Flexistipes sp.: one gene and its partner. The protein of the gene in region 2 binds, or shares a complex with, the protein of the main gene of each other region. Links are inferred from orthologs where the notes say so. Each region holds a gene or a part of one and is shown on either strand. Other genes may lie near its edges.

Region 1 (3,336 bases), on a different replicon or contig from region 2:
ATGCTGTCATCGCGAGGGCGGAAGCCAGTGGCGATCTCATTCCCTGTAGATGAGATTGCTTCGTCGTTGTCAATGCTCGTAAAGACTTGTAAAAGTCTATGTGTTTGAATTGAAAAACTCTTCTATTATTTTTAATGATTCTTTTTCATTATCGGTGGAGTAAAGCCGGTTTCTGAAGTTGGATGCCCCCGGGGAGCTTTTGGAGAAAAACACAGCATATTTTTTCAGGAGATTTATATAGTGAGCCCCTTTTTCCTCCGCTTCAAAATCTTTAAGCTCCATTAAAAGATTGTAAAGTTCTTGTTTGCTGAGGAAGTTTTCAGGATGTTTATTTTCCCGTAATGCCTGAAAAATCCAGGGTGTTTTCATAATCGCTCTTCCTATCATCACCCCTGAGACACCGGTATTCAACATTCTTTTATATCCACTGGGGTCGCAGACATTGCCGTTTCCGATTACAGGTATTTTTGCCAGTTCCGCAGCAGTTTCTAAAGCCCTGTAATCCACCGCTCCTGTGAACAGTTCAGATTTTGCCCTGGCATGAATGCATATTGCATCCACACCCTCATTCTCAGCCATCTTTATCAATTCCCTGAAGACAAGATTTTCTCTGTCCCATCCCAGACGAATTTTAACCGTCAGTTTTTTTTCTGTCGCTTTTCTGGCATTTTTTATAATCCGTTCAGCCTGTTTTATGTTTTTCAGTAGATTTGAGCCTCCTCCGGTTTTTAATACTTTTTTCACCGGGCAGCCCATATTGATGTCAAAACCATAGGGGGATGAAATTTCTTCTGTTATTTTAACAGCATCGTGGAATGAATTTTCATTGAAGCCAAATAGCTGGACAATTATGGGATTATCTTCAGGGGTTAACCTTATATAATCCACTGTTTTATCAATTTGCCTTTTTAGCCCTTCCACTGATACCATTTCAGTGTAAATAAGACCGTTTGTGAATTTTCTCAGAATTTTACGGAAACTTCTGTTTGTTATCCCTGCCATAGGTGCTGCAACGAGGGGTTCTTTTTTCAATAAGGTTTTTAAATCAGATGATTGTGTTAATACTGCTTTCATTGTCTCTGGCGGTACCTTTTATATCTAAAAATTTTCTTAAATGCATAAATTTATATGCGGCATAGGATATCATATCGCCGTTATCTGTACAAAGATATTTTGAAGGAAAATAAATGTCGCAGGAGTCTTTAAAATATTCGTGAAATTTGTCCCGGAGGTATCCGTTGCAGGCAACGCCGCCGGAAATAACAAGTTTGTCAGAATTGAAGTGTTTTAATGCTATTTGAGATTTATTTATAAGTGTTCGCACCAGTGTACTTTGAAAGGATGCAGCTATGTCAGCCTTTGTGAAATATCCTTGGTTTAAACAGTTCATAACAGCTGTTTTCAGTCCGCTGAAGCTCATGTTGTTTTGAGCTTTCATTGCAACCGGAAAATTCACAGCATCCGGGTTGCCTTTTCGTGAAAGGCTTTCGATGGCCGGTCCTCCGGGATAAGCCAGCCCCATCATCTTTGCCACCTTGTCAAAGGCTTCCCCTGCAGCATCATCCACAGTGTGTGAAAACAAACGAAAGTTATATGATTTGTCCACCTGGTAAATATGTGAATGCCCTCCTGAAATAATAAGTCCTGTGTATGGGGGTGCCAATTCCGGATGAGTGAGTTCGGCGGAAATTATATGTGCCGAAAGGTGGTTGACAGGAATCAACGGTATTTTTAAAGCATATGAAAGTCCTTTGGCAAAAGAAACACCGACAAAAAGTGCACCTATCAAACCGGGAGCTCTTGTTACACCTACTGCGTCAATATCACTCACAGAGATTAAAGCCTTCTCAATTGCTTCATAAAAAACAGTTTCTATTTTAAGTGCGTGGTTTCTCGAAGCAATTTCCGGGACCACACCTCCGTAACGTGAATGGATATCAATCTGAGAAGATATTACACTGGATTTTATTCCGCTGTCGGAATCATAAACTGCTGCCGAGGTTTCATCACACGAAGTTTCAATTCCCAAAAAAATCACTGCTGTATAACCTTTTCAACGGGCACTATTTTAACCCCCATCTGTTCTATCTCGGGGAGAAATTTGATCAGAGCATTTACCGTTTTGGGTCTAAGGTGTCCGATTACTATTAATTCTTTTTGTTTGAGTGCAAGTTCGGCGCTTTCTATAAGTTTGTTTTTTATATATTTCAGGTCTCCGCTGTTATCAATAAATTTTTCACTGATACCGCAGTTCATCTTCATTTCTTTACATATTTTATACGCTACAGTATCAGCTGAAGTGTGACTGTCCACAAAGGTATTTGTATATTTATTTATGTATTTCAGGGATTCTCTCATTTTCAGTCTGTTTTCTGTCAGTGCAGATCCCATGTGATTGTTCACTCCGTCAATTTTGCCTATTTGCTCCACATTCTTATCAATCAGTATTTTGATTAATGTTTCGGGTGTATTCAAAAGAATGGCACCTTTCCCGGGCTCTGTATCCGGGTATGATTTCGGCTGCATCGGCTGATGAAGAAAAACGGTTTTATCATGCTTTCTGGCAATTTCTGCAGTTTCTCGGTCATAAGGTGTATATGGAATAATGGAAAGTGTCAGCGGATATTTTATGGATGCAGCCTTTTCTGCCAAATCCAGATTATACCCTGAATCATCCAAAATTATTGCCATATTTGCCTTATAATCGATATTACCGTTATTAATGTCATAATTATCTGTATAGTTTTCTTTCATAGGTGTGGTTTTTAAATTGAATGTGATATTTAAACCGGTTTTGTGGAAAAATAAAGCATCATCTTCACTGAAGTCAAAATTGTTTTTGGTGAAAAAATTTATCAAAGAGTTCCTCAAAGAACTCAACTCATATTCACTGAGTCTAATTGTATATTCAATATAATCAGTTTCGCTCGTATTTTTAATATTTTTACTTACAACCCTTTCTTTACTTATTTCGTGGTCGTACAAAAAAAGTTTGATTTTTTTATCAATCTCAGCCGGAGACTGAACTTTTACTGTGGCGTCCTTATTACCGGAATATTCCGTTTGAAGTTTTTGCAGTCTTATATTGATAATGGATGCAGCAATGATTCCAATCATTATCAAAAAAATCCCCCCCACTATTATCACAGGGGGGATTTTAAATCCGCTGTTTTTTTTGCGTCTGTTTTGCGGTTTTCTTTTTTTACCTGGCTGCTTTTTCCTGGCCATAAATTATCAATCCTTTTAACATATCAACGGCAAATTTTAACTGCAGGTCATCTTCAAGTGTTTTATTGTCCGTAACGGTTACATTGTCACTTCTGTTTTGCCTGTTTT
Region 2 (3,336 bases):
ATAGGTATCCCCTCCACAGTTTTAATGGAAAACGCTGCATCAGGAATTGCGGAAGTCATTAAGAACCTTGATGTAAAAAAAGATAAAATAGCTGTCTTCGCAGGCTCCGGCAACAACGGGGGAGACGGTATTACTTTGACCAGAAAGTGTTATGACGCCGGTTACAAGATTGATTTATATTTAACATCACCCCCGGAAAAACTTAAAGGAGACCCCCTTTTAAACTACAATATACTGCAATATTATCCAGTTCGCATCTTTAATGCCTTTGAAGACAAACTGCTTGAAGATTATGATATTATTGTGGACTCCATCTTCGGCACAGGTTTGACCAGACCGGTTGAGGGGAAATATAAGTCGCTGATAAAAAAATTAAACGAACTTCCCGGATTTAAAATCGCCATTGACATGCCTTCCGGCCTGGCGGGTAATACAAATGCAATCATCGGTGAATGTTTCCGCGCAGATGTTACTGTTACAATGTGCAGAGCCAAAATCCCTCACAAAATTTATCCGGCTAAAAAATTCTGCGGTAAAGTTGAAATTGTGGACATATCGATACCGGACTTTGCTGTGGCAAGTGTAAAACCTTATATATATGAAATTACAAAAAATAATATTGAAAAACTCAACAAAAGAGAGTCCGACAGCCATAAAGGGAAATTCGGGCATGCAGTTATAATAGGAGGCTCAGCAGGAAAAACGGGAGCCGCTCTTATGGCCTCAAAATCATGTGCAAAAGCCGGTGCCGGGCTCACAACAACCGTTATTCCTTCTGCTCTGAATCTTGCAGCAGAACTTGGGAATCCTGAAGTCATGAGCTTTCCTGCCGGCAGTGGAGATTATTTCAGGGAGAATGATGCAAAAGATGTAACAGAGTTTATAAATGACAAAACTGTTGCCGCAATAGGTCCGGGGATGGGCAGAAACGATAAAACTATAGAATTTATAAAGCAGATAATCGCAGCTACAAACCTGCCGCTGGTGATTGATGCAGACGGCTTATACGGACTCGACCAAGATGATTTTGAAAAACTAAGGTTCAGAAGCATAATCACACCACATATCGGTGAATTCGCACGAATCGTTAACAAAACCAACGAAGAAGTGATAAATAACAAATTAGAGTTGGTACGCGAATTTTCCACTAATTACGGCATCGTTACCGTTCTAAAGAGTGCTGACACAATTATCGGTATGCCGGATGAAACAACTTTTGTGTTGAACACCGGTACTCCGGCTCTGGCAAAAGGTGGAAGCGGAGACTGTCTGACAGGATTGATAACTTCTTTTGTAAGCCAGAACTGCACTTTTAAAAACTCAGCTGTTTACGGTGTATGGATTCTGGGCAAAACTGCCGAGCATTTAACAAAAACTTACAATGAAAGAACAGTACTTGTATCAGACTTAATAGATAATCTCTGGATAGAAATAAATGAATTATACAGAAACAACTAATGATATAAACGAGTTATCAGAAATTGTAGAGAAATATAAAGATAAACTCCTTGATAATATTATTTTACTCAACGGAGAATTAGGAGCAGGCAAAACAACATTTGTCAAAAAATTTGCCGAAGCCGTTTGTTCAAACTATACTGTCTCAAGTCCTACATTCACAATCATGCAGAAATATCAAACAACAGCAAATCCAATCTATCATTTTGATTTATACAGAATAGAGTCTATCGATGAGCTTGAAATGACCGGATTTTTCGAATATATAGAGTATCCCGGTACCATTTTTATCGAATGGGCAGAAAAATTTGACATCGGAAGTTTTTTGGATAATTTTATCACGATTAACATAAAGCAGCTGGAAGATGGAAAAAGGGAGTATTTTATAGAAATTTTTTAAAGGTAGTTGAGGTAGTTAACCTGTCCGTCTACTAAGGAGGGCACTGTTAGCAGAGATAGTTGCAAGAACCTCGAGTGCTGAACGTTGAACATTGAACCAAAACAAGGAGTTATTTATGGAGCCTCTTTTTTGCCCTTATTGCGGGGAAAAAAATCTGGAAGAACTGGATCCCACTGAAATAATGGTGGATGACGACCTTTGGATAATTTATCACTATGAATGTCAGGATTGTGCTGAAGTCTTTGACAAAATTTTATTAAGGGATCAAGATTTGATGGGTGACATTCTGGAGGATTCGGATGAAAACGAAGACGGGTTCTGGAGTTGATTTGCTGGAGGATTTCCTGGATGAAGATCTGAGCACTTTTAATATTATCCGTGAAGGTCTCGAAGATCTTAATCTTTACCTGGCCGAAATAGAAAAAATATCCAACAGGCTTAATTCAGATAAGGCTGAAAAAAATGATTTGATACTCACATATAAACTCAGTATCATAGAAAACAAATTATCCAAGCTGAATACTGTTTTATCAGAGAGAATAAGCAACTGTATCAGAGACAAAAGTAAACTTTCATAAGGAGAGGGAATGAGTAATCATGAGTTACCCACAAGAATAAAACCAAACGAATATGAGAAGAAGATTTATGATGAATGGCTTGAAAAAAATATTTTTCATGCTGACGAAAATTCTTCAAAACCACCCTACTCTATAGTTATCCCCCCTCCAAACGTGACAGGCTCTTTACATATGGGGCACGCTCTCAACAATACCCTGCAGGATATTCTGATCAGATTTTACAAACTTAACGGCTACGAAACTCTTTGGATGCCGGGAACAGATCATGCTGGTATTGCAACTCAAAATGTTGTTGAAAAACAGTTAGCCGAAAAAAATATATCAAGGCACGAAATCGGCAGGGAAAAATTTATAGCAAAAGTCTGGCAGTGGAGAGAGGAATCCGGAGGTCAGATAATAAATCAGTTAAAGAGGCTGGGTGCATCCTGTGACTGGGAAAGGGAACGTTTTACAATGGACAAAGGTCTTTCCCGGGCAGTGAGAAAGGTTTTCGTAACCCTTTATAATGAAGGGCTTATCTACAGATCCAACTATATTATCAACTGGTGTCCACGCTGCCATACTGCGCTAAGCGATTTAGAAGTTGAACACGAAGAAAAAGAAGGTGCTCTTTATTACATCAATTATGATGTTAAAGAAACGGGGGAGAAACTTCTTATAGCAACCACCAGACCTGAAACCATGCTCGGTGATTCAGGTGTGGCAGTAAATCCTAATGATGAAAGATACAGCCACCTTATCGGTAAAACAGCAATATTGCCTATTGTAGGAAGGGAAATGCCCATTGTGGGAGATGAATATGTGGACATGGAGTTCGGAACCGGAGCTTTAAAAATAACGCCAGCCCATGATCCCAACGATTTTGATATAGGAAGAAAACACGGTTTAAAAGAAATAAAC

The links.
Region 1: the proteins of tsaE (region 2) and tsaD are in contact, whole or in part, in a crystal structure (PDB 6N9A), measured with the Thermotoga maritima proteins. The link is inferred for Flexistipes sp. from one-to-one orthologs. Residues at the interface, in WP_004082108.1 of Thermotoga maritima: Leu37, Gly38, Lys46, Lys57, Val59, Lys60, Ser61, Thr63, Phe64, Thr65, Leu66, Met67, Val69, Pro71, Tyr82, Arg83, Leu84, Asp86, Asp88, Phe89, Asp93, Ile128, Asp130, Glu131, Arg134; in WP_004082750.1 of Thermotoga maritima: Cys10, Asp11, Arg49, His50, Leu82, Gly84, Gly135, Gly136, Glu154, Thr155, Leu156, Asp157, Asp158, Ser159, Glu162, Asp165, Lys166, Arg169, Leu170, Tyr175, Lys213, Thr214, Leu217, Tyr218, Gln221, Arg222, Asn324.

What each region holds. Positions count from the first base shown.
Region 1 is NZ_JAXKVW010000008.1:46,252-49,587, forward strand. What follows is about bases 43-3,041. They hold tsaD (tRNA (adenosine(37)-N6)-threonylcarbamoyltransferase complex transferase subunit TsaD), read right to left. Parts: upstream 2,039-3,041; coding sequence 1,046-2,038; downstream 43-1,045. Other genes in these bases: UMU13_RS06920 (tRNA dihydrouridine synthase), read right to left, coding at 97-1,074; UMU13_RS06930 (divergent polysaccharide deacetylase family protein), read right to left, coding at 2,035-3,041. Outside these bases: more of UMU13_RS06930, read right to left, coding at 3,042-3,228; UMU13_RS06935 (S41 family peptidase), read right to left, coding at 3,203-3,336.
Region 2 is NZ_JAXKVW010000010.1:81,168-84,503, forward strand. Bases 148-3,146 are described here. They hold tsaE (tRNA (adenosine(37)-N6)-threonylcarbamoyltransferase complex ATPase subunit type 1 TsaE), read left to right. Parts: upstream 148-1,435; coding sequence 1,436-1,858; downstream 1,859-3,146. Other genes in these bases: UMU13_RS08140 (NAD(P)H-hydrate dehydratase), read left to right, coding at 148-1,458; UMU13_RS08150 (hypothetical protein), read left to right, coding at 1,974-2,186; UMU13_RS08155 (hypothetical protein), read left to right, coding at 2,158-2,436; UMU13_RS08160 (valine--tRNA ligase), read left to right, coding at 2,446-3,146. Outside these bases: more of UMU13_RS08140, read left to right, coding at 1-147; more of UMU13_RS08160, read left to right, coding at 3,147-3,336. UniProt on the Escherichia coli protein: Required for the formation of a threonylcarbamoyl group on adenosine at position 37 (t(6)A37) in tRNAs that read codons beginning with adenine.